Regions from separate parts of the Micromonospora inositola genome, predicted to be linked through region 1. Evidence: riboswitches for the same ligand, from Rfam matches in the RefSeq annotation. Region 1 holds a riboswitch; each other region holds the start of a gene.
What was found. Region 1 has a riboswitch for cyclic di-AMP ahead of GA0070613_RS29710 (C39 family peptidase). Riboswitches for the same ligand answer to the same signal wherever they lie in the genome.
Positions count from the first base shown of each region.

Region 2: linked by a shared signal. The riboswitch ahead of GA0070613_RS06335 (hypothetical protein) and the one ahead of GA0070613_RS29710 (C39 family peptidase) in region 1 are both predicted to bind cyclic di-AMP.
Region 3: linked by a shared signal. The riboswitch ahead of GA0070613_RS16645 (coiled-coil domain-containing protein) and the one ahead of GA0070613_RS29710 (C39 family peptidase) in region 1 are both predicted to bind cyclic di-AMP.

Region 1 is NZ_LT607754.1:6,235,982-6,239,781, reverse strand. It holds gene GA0070613_RS29720 (hypothetical protein) at 1-370, shown strand, start outside; gene GA0070613_RS29715 (hypothetical protein) at 523-1,314, shown strand; cyclic di-AMP (ydaO/yuaA leader) riboswitch at 1,603-1,744, shown strand; gene GA0070613_RS29710 (C39 family peptidase) at 1,974-2,795, shown strand; gene GA0070613_RS29705 (alpha/beta fold hydrolase) at 2,917-3,669, shown strand; gene GA0070613_RS29700 (CDP-glycerol glycerophosphotransferase family protein) at 3,694-3,800, opposite strand, start outside.
Region 2 is NZ_LT607754.1:1,330,412-1,334,211, forward strand. It holds gene GA0070613_RS06330 (YibE/F family protein) at 69-1,400, shown strand; cyclic di-AMP (ydaO/yuaA leader) riboswitch at 1,555-1,685, shown strand; gene GA0070613_RS06335 (hypothetical protein) at 1,690-2,712, shown strand; gene GA0070613_RS06340 (carbonic anhydrase) at 2,793-3,464, opposite strand; gene GA0070613_RS06345 (helix-turn-helix transcriptional regulator) at 3,694-3,800, shown strand, end outside.
Region 3 is NZ_LT607754.1:3,463,318-3,467,117, forward strand. It holds gene GA0070613_RS16640 (hypothetical protein) at 1-335, opposite strand, end outside; gene GA0070613_RS16645 (coiled-coil domain-containing protein) at 450-1,523, opposite strand; cyclic di-AMP (ydaO/yuaA leader) riboswitch at 1,528-1,659, opposite strand; gene GA0070613_RS16650 (cation diffusion facilitator family transporter) at 1,803-2,717, opposite strand; gene GA0070613_RS16655 (HelD family protein) at 2,823-3,800, opposite strand, start outside.

The DNA of each region.
Region 1 (3,800 bases):
CGCGGTCGCCTGCTCGCTCGGCGCCGCCACCCTGCCCGTCGGCGCGGCCGCCGCCGCCCAGGCGGCCCAGGCCGCCGCGGTGATTTCCGCCGCCCCCGCATCCTCCGGGGCGACCGCCCCGCCGGCCCTCCTCGATGCGGGCCGCGTATCGCCCGGAGCGACCACCGCCGACCGGGGCCGCGCCGCGAAGGCGTCGGTCGACGCGGCCGGCGGCGACCTCGTGGCCGGGACCGACCAGCAGGCCCTGCCGGTCGGCATCGAGTCCCCGCCGGCAGCGCTGCGGACCGTGGTCGTCGCGGTTTCCGGGGACCGCGTCCCGGGCGGGAGCGTCCCGGCGGCCCTCGGCTCCCGGGCCCCGCCGTCCCGCTGACCGCCCGCGGGCCACGCCCGCAGCCGCTCTCCACCGAACCTCACCCCCGCACCCCGCCCGACGGCGGCCCGGTGGCGCCCGTTCCTCCCCGCGCCCCGCCGCGCCGGGGCGTGCGGACCTCTCCTCCGCCACATCGCTCCCGTGAGGTGCCGATCATGCAGACCGTGCTCTACCAGTTCCTGATCGAGGTCCCGCAGGCCGCCGCCATCTGGTCGGCCCTGGTCCTGCTCGCCCTGGCCCTGCTCGCCGCGCTGGTCGCCCGCCCCGAGCGGGAGACCCCGTCCGACGCCGAGCCGGTCCCCGACCCGGCCGCCGAGGAGGCGGCCCGCCTCGCCGACCTGCGCCGGTACGCCGACGAGGTGGCGGTGGCCGCGGCCGGGGCGGCGCAGACCGCGCGTCGACGGCGGGAGCAGTGGCTGCGGGCCCAGGACGAGGCCGACCGGGCCTGGCGGGCGTACGACGAGGCGGAGAGCGTCGCCCGTCGGCTCGCCGGCGCCGCCGTGCTGCCCGCGCCGCGTACCCCGCGGACCCCGGCGGAGTACGCCGCCCGGGAGCGGTGGCTGCGCCACGCCGCGATGGCGGCGCACTGGCGGGGTGAGCTGTCGGCGCGGCAGCTCGCCGACGTCCTCGCGCACCGCAACGGGTGGGACCCGCGCCGGCACCCGGCGGAGCAGGAGATCGTCCTGGCCCGGGTGGTACGCGACGGCCGGCTGGCCGGCTACCGCACGGCGGCCGAGCGGGAGCAGCGGGCCTGGCGGGACGCGGAGCTGGCCGCCGAGGCGGCCCGTGCGCTGGCCGTGGAGGCGTACGCCGCCGCGGCGGCGGTGCGCCCCGGACCGGTCCCGGTACGCCGTGCGGAGGCGGTCACCCAGACCCTCGCCCCGGTGGTGGTCGCCACCGCCCCGGCCCGCCCGGCGCGCTGGCGGCCGGCGCGGGTTGGCTGAATTGTGACCTGAATTCGGTGAGCCTCGTCACGCGAATCGGGAAACGGTCATCCGGGCCGGTTCCGGCGATCGACCCCCGCAATTTCCGGGCCACTCGCCACCCGATGTCCGAATTTCGCCCGATGGTTCCGTCATAACTGCATGTCCCATTGAGTGACGTCAGTGACGGGCTGTTCCGGTCAGAGTAATGGTGACCGAGGTTTAAGCAGGTGGGGCCGCTTGGCAGGGCGGATACCCGCCGGTAGTGTCAGCGCGTCCGGTGCGGTTTCCGATCGCAAGAGGCGACGCCGCGCCGACCCGCTCAATCGTGATGTCACGAACCGGGGACCCAGTGCACGTCCGGGGTGAATCCGCGAGCCACGGCCCGCGGTAGGGCGATCTTCCCGCCCGAATCCGTCAGCTAACCCGGTAGGCGGTGTCGGAAGGAGTTCCCATCCTCGTGGAGCCAGATCCCATCCCCCGTTCGTCCCCCCGCCTCCACGGCGCCGCGGTGCCGTCGCCCGCCTCACCGGCGCGCTGATTCCGGCATCCGCCCTGCCGCCCGGTTGACCGGGCGCCCCCGTTCCCGCGGTCGCACCGCCCACGATCCCTCGTCGCGCGTGAGTTCCTCCGCGCGTCGGTCCGGCGTGCGCCGCTCCCGCCCCCCGTGGAGGACCAACGTGAAGCACACCCTGAAGCGGCAGTTGCGGCGCCTCGCGACCGAGCGCCCGTACCAGATCGTCGCCGGCTCCGCCGCCGCGCTCGTGCTGGCCTCCGGCACCGGCGCCCTGCTCGCCAACACCGACGACGCGCCCGTCCGCCAGGAGACCACCGCCGCCGTCTCTGAGCTGGCCCCGCGTCTCGGCGACGTGGCCACCCGCAGCCAGGAGCGGATCGCCGCCGCCCCGTCGACGTCGTCCAGCCCCAAGCCGTCGGCGTCGACGACCTCGGCGAAGCCGAACCCCGACCTGACCCGGAAGGCGGCGCCGAAGCCGCCGTCGACCAAGGTCCTGGACTACAACTACGAGGCGCAGCTCTACTTCTACAACTGCGGCCCCGCCGCGGTGCGGAACGCGCTGAGCGCGGCCGGCATCGAGCGGACCCAGGACGAGATGGCCGGCCCGCTCGGCACCACCGAGAATGGCACCAACTCGGCCGAGGACACCACCCGAGGGCTGAACCAGATGGTCAAGGGCAACCCGTACCGGACGCATATGATCCCGGGTGCGGCCACCCCCGCACAGATGGACCAGCTGCAGGCCGACGTCGTGAAGGCGATCACCGACGGGCGGGGCGTCGTCGCCAACGTCGCGGGCGACGCCACCGACACCGACGGCGGCTGGCACTCCTTCCCGGGCGGCCACTACATCGCGGTGGTCGGCTACAAGAACGACGGCCGGACCGTGCGGATCGCCGACTCGGCGAACCCGGCGCTGCCGGAGTACTGGATCACCACCATCGACCTGGCGAACTGGATGGCCACCCGCGGCTACTCCGCCTGATCCACTCCGCGTCACCCGTCGGGCACCGGCTCCTGGAGCCGGTGCCCGACGTCGTATGCCGACCGTACGGCCCGCCGCTGGCTCTCGCGCGTCGCGTCCGACCGGTGGCACACTGCGCCGTATGGCCGACGAGACGGGTACCCGCCAGCTGTTGCTGCTGCACGGCCTGGGCGCCACCGGCGAGGTGTGGTTGCCCTGGGCGCCGCTGCTGGAGCGCCGGTGGGCGGGGCGTTGGCTCGCCCCCGACCTGGCCGGACACGGTTGGTCGCCGCCGCTGCCGGCGTACACCTTCGCGGCACTGGCCCGGCGGGTGGTGGCGGGCCTGGGGCCGGTCGCCGACCGGCTGGGGCCGCGGGACCGGCTCGTGGTGCTCGGGCACTCGCTCGGCGGGGTGGTGGCGCTGGCGCTGGCCGCACGGCACCTCGGCCTGCCCGTCGACGCGGTGGTCGGGCTCGGCATCAAGGCGGTCTGGTCTCCCGCCGAGCTGGAGAAGGCCCGGGAGTTGGCCGAGCGGCCGGTCACCTGGTTCGCCAGCCGGGACGAGGCGGCCCGCCGGTACCTGCGGGTCTCCGGCCTCGCCGGCCTCTTCGCGCCGGACCACCCGGTGGTCGACGCCGGACTGCGCCGGGAGGACGGCCGCTGGCGGCTGGCGATGGACCCGGCCGCGTTCGGGGTGGGGGAGCCGCGGCTGCCGGCCCTGCTCGCGGCGACCGACGTGCCGGTGCTGCTGGCCCGCGGGGAGCAGGATCCGATGGTGACCGACGCCCAGCTCAAGGAGTTCGGCGTCCCGGTGGCCACCCTGCCCGGTCTCGGGCACAACGCCCACGTGGAGGACCCGGAGACCGTCCTCGCCCTCCTCGACCCGTTCCACTGACGCCCGCCTCCCGGCGGAGGTTGGTCAGGCGCTGGGGGACAGGGGCGCACCGGCGTCGGCAGCCCGGGGCGCCGGCGGGTTCCAGTCCGGTTCGAGCTGCCGGCGGGCGGCGTCGAGGAACGCCTCGGCGT
Region 2 (3,800 bases), 1.8 Mb from region 1:
CTCCCGGCCGGGTGAACCGACCGGCCCGGTGACACGTACCTCGCCTGAGAACCGTTGGGAGACTCGCCATGGGCGCCGACCACACCCGTCCGGCTCCGTCCGCCCCGCCGGGGGTACGACGGATCCTCGTCGCCACGGTGGTCCCGCTGTTCGTCCTCACCGTGCTCGCCGCCCTGGTGCTCTGGCCCCGGCACACCCCGACGCCGGAGCACGCCGCCGACGTGCCGCGGTACCACGGCACGGTGACCCGGGTGGTGACCGAGCCGTGCCCGCCGGCGGCGGAGGTGCCGGAGGGCACCCCGGGCGGCTCCGCCGGGCCGTGCGGCACGGTCGGCGTCGCGGTCGAGCAGGGCCCGGACGCCGGCCGCCAGGTGGAGACCCCGCTCCCCGCCGGCCCCGGCGCACCCACCGTCGAGGTCGGCGACCGGATCGTCCTGGTGGAGCTGCTGGACCCGGCCGACCCTGCGACGAAGAGCTACAACATCGCCGAGCACCAGCGGGGCAAGCCGCTGATCTGGCTGGCGGCGCTCTTCGCCGTCGCCATCGTCGCGTTCGGCCGCTGGCGGGGGCTGGCCGCGCTGGGCGGCCTGGTCGCGAGCTTCGCCATCCTGCTGGGCTTCGTGCTGCCGGGAATCGGCGCCGGCCAGTCGCCGCTGCTGGTGGCGATCGTCGGCTCGGCGCTGATCATGTTCGTGGTGCTGTACCTGACCCACGGGATCACCGCGCAGACCTCGGTGGCGGTCCTCGGCACCCTCGGCAGCCTGGTGCTGACCGGCGTTCTCGGCACCCTCGCCACGGCGGCCACCCATCTGACCGGGTTCGGCAGCGAGGACGCCACCACCCTGTCGATGTTCCAGCGCGATGTCGACCTGCACGGGCTGCTGCTGGCCGGCATCGTCATCGGCTCGCTGGGCGTGCTGGACGACGTGACGGTCACCCAGGCGGCCACCGTCACCGAGCTGGCGCACGCCAATCCGGGGCTGTCCCGGTTGCAGCTCTACCGGGCGGCCACCCGGGTCGGCCGCGCGCACATCGCCTCCACGGTCAACACCATCGTGCTGGCGTACGCGGGCGCCTCGCTGCCCCTGCTGCTCCTGCTCGTCGCCGACTCGCGGCCGGTGAGCGAGATCCTCACCAGCGAGTTCATGGCGCAGGAGATCGTCCGCAGCGCGGTGGCCACGATCGGCCTGATCGCCGCCGTACCGCTCACCACCGGCCTGGCGGCCGTGGTGACCGCCGCCGGCCGGGGCGGGGCGGCGGGGTCCGCCGCGCCGGCGTCCCGTCCCCCCGCGGAACCGGACGCCGCGCTGGCGGCGCTCAGCGCACCGCGCGCCGGCGCCGCCCCGGGCGCCCTCGGCGGCAGGACCGGACCGGAAAGGAGCACGGACACCGCATGGTGACACTGCGCAGCGTGACCGTCCGCGCCGAACGCGACGCTGGTCACGGAGTCGCGCGCCGAATTACCGCTTTTAGTCGGCTTCCGGACGTAGATCCTCGGGACGACTCTCGGGTAACCTCGCTGCCGGTCACCGACGAAGGCGCGCAGCGGCGCCTGCGGTGCCGCCGCCCAATCGCCGCACGGCGAGCCGGGGAACCAGGCACCTGGGGTGAATCCGCGCCAGCGGTAGGGGCCACTTCCGTCCCGAACCCGTCAGCTAACCCGGTCGGCGGTCGACGGAAGGGAACACTGTGACGGCACCCCTGCGCCGCTGGCTGACACCCGTGCTGGCCGTGCTCGCCGCGTTCGCCATCCTCGCCGGCCCCGCCCCGGCGATCGCGGCGCCGACGACGCCGCCCATCCCCTCCGGGCACGACGAGGACGGCGAGCCGAAGCTCATCACCGACGCCATCGAGGCCGCCAACCGCAACTACCTGCAGGCGAAGACCAAGCTGGCGAAGTCGCAGCAGCGCCAGCTCCAGCTCGCCCTGGAGGTACGGACGGCGCAGCGCCAGCTGGACGCCCTGCGCCCGCAGGTGAGCCAGATCGCGGCGCAGTCGTACCGGACCGGCCGGATCGGCGCATTGGCCATGCTGCTGGAGAGCAACGCCCCGGACTCGTTCGTCCGGCGGGCCGCCGCCCTCGACGAGCTGAACATGGTCAACGCGCAGAAGCTCGCCGAGGTCAACGCGGCCAAGACCCGCGCCGAGCAGGCCAAGCTGGCGCTCGACGCCGAGGTGCGCGCGCAGCAGACGCTGACTAACGCGATGGCCCGGGAGAAGATCGAGACGGAGAAGGCGCTCGCCCTGGTCGGCGGAAAGGGCTTCACCGGCGGCCTGGTCTCGGCCACCTCGCCGGTCGCCCGGATCGGCCCCGGTCGCACCGCCGACGGGGACTGGAAGCCCGAGTCGTGCAGCGAGAACGACCCCACCACCTCCGGCTGCATCACGCCGCGCACGCTGCACGCGTACAAGGAGGTCAAGCGGGCCGGCTTCAACCGCTTCGTCGGCTGCTACCGGCCCGGCGGGCCGTGGGAGCACCCCAAGGGCCGGGCCTGCGACTGGTCGCTGCAGAACAGCGGGTTCGCCCCCTGGCACAACAACGACACCCGGATGTACGGCAACAACGTCGCCGCCTTCCTGATCCGCAACGCGGACCGGCTCGGCATCTACTACGTGATCTGGAACCGGCAGATCTGGTTCCCGGCGACCGGCTGGAAGTCCTACAGCGGGCCCTCCAACCACACCGACCACGTGCACATGTCGCTGCTCTGACCGACGACGTACCCGGCCGAGGGGCCGCCCCGCCGACCCGCGGGACGGCCCCTCGGCCGTTGTCGTCGGTGGCCGGGCGCTCAGCCGGCGACGGCGGTGGGCTCGGCGCGGTCGACCTGCGCGGGCGGCGGCGTGGTCGCGGCACCCGCCGGGACCACGGCCACCGTCCGCACCTCGCCCGCGTTGAGCTGGTACGACATGCCGACCACCGCGCACCGACCGGCGGCCACCTCACCGGCCAGGACGGCGGAGCCGGCCAGCAGCGCCTCGACGGTCTGCGCGATGTGAATGTCGACGATGCCGTCGATCTCCTCGATGCCCTCCGCCGCCGCCCGGCGCAGGCTGGGCAGCACGGCGTCGACCACCGCGCCGAGGTGCCCGGCCGGGGTTCTGCCGGTGCTGACCGCCTCCCGGGCGGCCTGCACCGCGCCGCAGGAGTCGTGCCCGAGCACCAGCACCAGCGGCGTGCCGAGCACCGTCACGGCGTACTCGACGCTGCCGAGCACCTCGGGACCCGCCGTGTGGCCGGCGGTCCGGACCACGAAGAGGTCACCCAGGCCGCGGTCGAAGATGATCTCAGCGGCGAGGCGGGAGTCGGAGCAGCCGACGATCACCGCGAAGGGGTGCTGGCCGTCGGCGACCGCCGCCCGGTGGCCGGCGTCCTGGTTGGGGTGGCGCGGAACGCCGGTGACGAACCGTCGGTTCCCGGCATGCAGCTCGGCGAGTGCCTGCTCGGGAGTGGTCGGGGTCAATTCCCTCACCTCGTCCTCGCATGAAACGACCTGGTCAGCCGGGCCGGCGGCGGAGGCGGCCACGCGACCAACGGTCACACGCAGCCCAAGGCACGTCAAGATTTACGTGATACGGATTTCATACGTTGCGTGAGACTTGACGGCGGGACGAGTGCGTCCAGCGCGGCCGGGACGGCCGCGCACCGTCCGGGCCAGGGCAGGGCCGGAAACGCGAACGAAGGGCCATACGATGACGCACATGGCGACGACAGCAGGCCAGAACGGGAGCAGCCGGAACTGGACGTTCCTCACCAACCACGGGCACGTGCTGCTGGCCATCGCGCGCGACCCCACCGC
Region 3 (3,800 bases), 2.8 Mb from region 1:
CCGAGCCCGCGCACGGTCGGGGTCAGCAGCAGCAGGACCAGGCCGAGCATCACCGTGGTGAGCGCGAACTTGACCAGCACCCAGCGCCAGCGCAGCAGACCCCACGGGGTGAGCAGCGCGCTGACCACCCCGACCAGCCAGACCACGACGCTCAGCGGCGCGAAGAGGTACGTGACGACGAGCCCCGCGGCCGGGTAGACCACCTCGGGGTCGGCGCCGCGCAGCCCGGCGACGCCCAGCATCAGCAGCACCAGGTCCGCGCCGAGCCAGCCCAGCGAGGTGACCAGGTGCAGGGTCAGCAGGGCCTTGCGGGCGGCGGGGGAGAGTCGGCTCATGCCCACGATGCTGGTCCGGCGGCCCGGCCGCGTCGTGGGGCCGGCGGCGACATCCGGCGTACGTCGGCGGACGTAGCGGGGGTGACCCGTCCGGCGACGGGTCACCCCCTCGGCTCAGTAGACCGACAGGTGCACGTGGTTGGTGTGATCGCTGGACGGGTCGCCGTTGCCGCCGCTGTACGCCTTCCAGCCGCTGCTCGGCAGCCAGATCTGCTTGAACCAGATCACGTAGAGCACAGCCAGCGCGTCGGAGTTGCGGACGAAGTAGGCCGCCAGGTTGTTGCCGTACGTCCGGTCGCCGCCGGAGGCGACCCCGCCGAAACCGCCGGACTGCGCGGCGAAGTCGCATGCCCGGCCCTTCGGGTGCTCACCGGATCCGCTGGGCCGGTAGCAGGAGACGTACCGGGTGAAGCCGGCCGACTTGGCCTCGTTGAGCGCGTGCAGCGTGCGCGGGGTGATGCAGCCGTCGGCCGGGGTGGGGTCGTTGACGCTGCACGATTCGGGCGGCCAGGAGCCGTCGGAGTTGCGCGGCGCCGGGTCGGCGTTCGCGGTGGAGGTGCCCCGGACCGTGCCGCCGCTGTCGCTGCTGCTCTGGGCGCGGTCGTTCGCCACCTCCAGGGCGCGTTCGGCCTGCTGCTTGCGCTTGGCCATCACCGCGACCTGCTTGCGCTGTTCCTGGATCTCGGCGTTCAGCGCCGTCCGGGTCGTCGTCGCCCGGTCCCGGGTCTCGATCAGGTCGCGCAACGCCCGGTCCTCGTGGGCGGCGACCTGGCCCAGCGCGGCGGCGCGATCCATGAAGCCTTCCGGGCTGTCGCTGTTGAGCAGCGCCGCCGCGGTGCCGAGCCGGCCGGTCCGGTACGCGACCCCGGCGATCTCGCCGACCTTGGTGTCGCGGACGCTCAGCTCGGCGTTGGTCGTGGTGAGCTGGTCGGTGAGCTGCTTCTGCCGTCCGACCGAGCGGGCCAGCGCCGCCTTCGCCTCCAGCCAGCCCTTGCTGGCCGCGTCGAGCTGGGCGCGCAGCGCCGGGGTGCCGCCCTCGTCGTCGCCGGGGGCGGCGGCGAGCAGGCCGGCCCGGGGCGCGGCCGCGGCGGGGCCGACCGGGGCGGTCGCGACGCCGAGCGCGAGCGTCGCCACGAGCAGGGCCGCCAACCGGGCGGCCGTCCGTCGTACTGGTGCCACTGCTGGCATTCAGGTTTCCTTCCGTCAGCCGCCGACCGGGTTAGCTGACGGGTTCGGGACGGAAGATCCCTACCGCTGGCGCGGATGCACCCCACGAACATGGTTCCCCGGTTCGCCGCGGGCGGCGATTAGGCGGCGGCCACCGCAGGCGCCGGAGGGCGCCGCCCGGCGGAGGCCGGGGCCGAGCCTACCGGTGGTGCCCCGTCCCGGCCCGGTGAGCGAAGGGCGCGATCGGGAGCAAAACCGGCACAGGTGCACAATACTCACTCTGATTTAAGTTTGCCCTAATTACCACTCGACTGCACCACAGGCCCCGGCTGACGCTCCGGGCTCGATCTGCAACGTGGCGTGATCGATCCCGAAGTCCTCGTGCAGCGCGGCCCGGGCGGCGGCCAGCACCTCGCCCACGTCGGCCCCGGGCGCCATGGTCAGGTGCGCCGAGGCCACTTCCATGCCGGAGGTCAACGTCCAGACGTGCAGGTCGTGCACCTCGGCGACGCCGGGCACCGCGGCCAGCCGGTCGTGCACCGCGGTCACCTGGAGGTGCTCCGGGGCGGCCTGCACCAGGATGCGCACCGCGGCCCGCCCCAGCCGCCAGGTGCGCGGCAGGATGAACAGCCCGATCCCGACGGCGACCAGCGGGTCCGCCCACCACCAGTCGGTGAGCGCGATGACCAGCGCGGCGCCGATCACCCCGAGCGAGCCGAGCAGGTCGCCCAGCACCTCCAGGTACGCCCCGCGCAGGTTGATGCTCTCCTGCGCCCCGGCACGCAGCAGGGCGAAGGCGGCGATGTTGGCCAGCAGGCCGAGCACCGCCACCGCGAGCATGGGACCGGCCAGCACCTCCGGCGGCTCGCCGAACCGGCGTACCGCCTCGACCAGCACGTAGATCGCGACCGCGCCGAGCAGCACGGCGTTGGCCAGGGCGGCCAGCACCTCCAGCCGGTAGAGCCCGAAGGTGCGCTGCGGGTCGGTGTCGGCGTGTCGGGTGGCGGTGATCGCGGCCAGGGCCATGCCGATGCCCAGCACGTCGGTGAACATGTGCCCGGCGTCCGAGAGCAGGGCGAGCGAGCCGGTCGCGAACGCGGCGACCGCCTCGACCAGCATCAGGGCGCTGAGCAGCCCGAACGCGGCCCAGAGTCGACCCCGGTGGCGGGACGCGGCGTTGGTCACCGCCCCGCTGTGGTCATGACCTGCGCCCACGCCCACACCCTTTCGCCCCTCGCCCCGGCGGGGCCAATCTATGCTCACATCGCTATGTATGCAAGTGACTGACCGGCGTCCGCCCGCTCGCGGTCAAAGCCCTGCTCAGCCCAGCGGGTCGAGGGTGGTGAGCCGTTGCGTGGCCCGGGAGAGCGCCACGTAGAGGGTCCGTACGCCGGAGCCCGGCTCCGCCCGGATCTCGCTCGGCGCGACCAGCACGACCCCGTCGTACTCCATGCCCTTGGCCTGCAGGCTCGTCACCACCTGGAGCCGGGAGCCGCCCAGGTCGGCGAGCCAGCCGGCCACCTCGTCCCGGCGCGGCACCGGGGTGATCACACCGACCGTCCCCTCGACCTCGGCCAGCAGGGCCCCGGCCGCCTCGACGGTGGCCGCCGCCAGTTCGGCGGCCGGCACGGTCCGCTCCACCGGGTCGACCCCGGTGGAGCGCACCGCGGTGGGCAGCGGCAGGTCCGGGTAGAGCCGGCGGATCTCCGCCGCCGCCACCGCGAAGATCTCCGCCGAGTTGCGGTAGTTGGTGGTCAGCGTGAACTGGTGCCGGCGGCGTCGCCCCAACGCCTGGTCCCGGGCCCGGGTCAGCTCCTCCGGGTCGCCGGTCCACGCGGTCTGCGCCGGGTCGCCCACCACCGTCCAGGAGGCCAGCCGGCCGCGCCGGCCGATCATGCGCCACTGCATCGGCGAGACGTCCTGCGCCTCGTCGACCACCACGTGCGCGTACTCCCGGTAGTCCTCCGGCCGCTCCCGGGCCGCGGCCCGGGCGGCCCGCTGCCGGTCGGCGAAGGTGCTCAGCTCGCGGACCCCGCCGGCGAGCTGGAACGGGTCGCGCTTCGCCTTCGCCGGCCGCACCGGCTTGCCGAGCAGCGCGTCCAGCTCGTCCAGCAGGGCGATGTCCGCGACGGTCAGCCCCGCGCCGTCCAGGCTCCGGTACGCCTGGGTCAGCAGCCGGATCTCGCTGCCTGCGAGGATGCCGCCGGCGTACCGGCGCAGCCGCTCCGGACGGGCCAGCCAGCCGAGCACGTGCCGGGGATGCAGCCGGGGCCACCAGGCCTTCAGGAACTCCCGGAA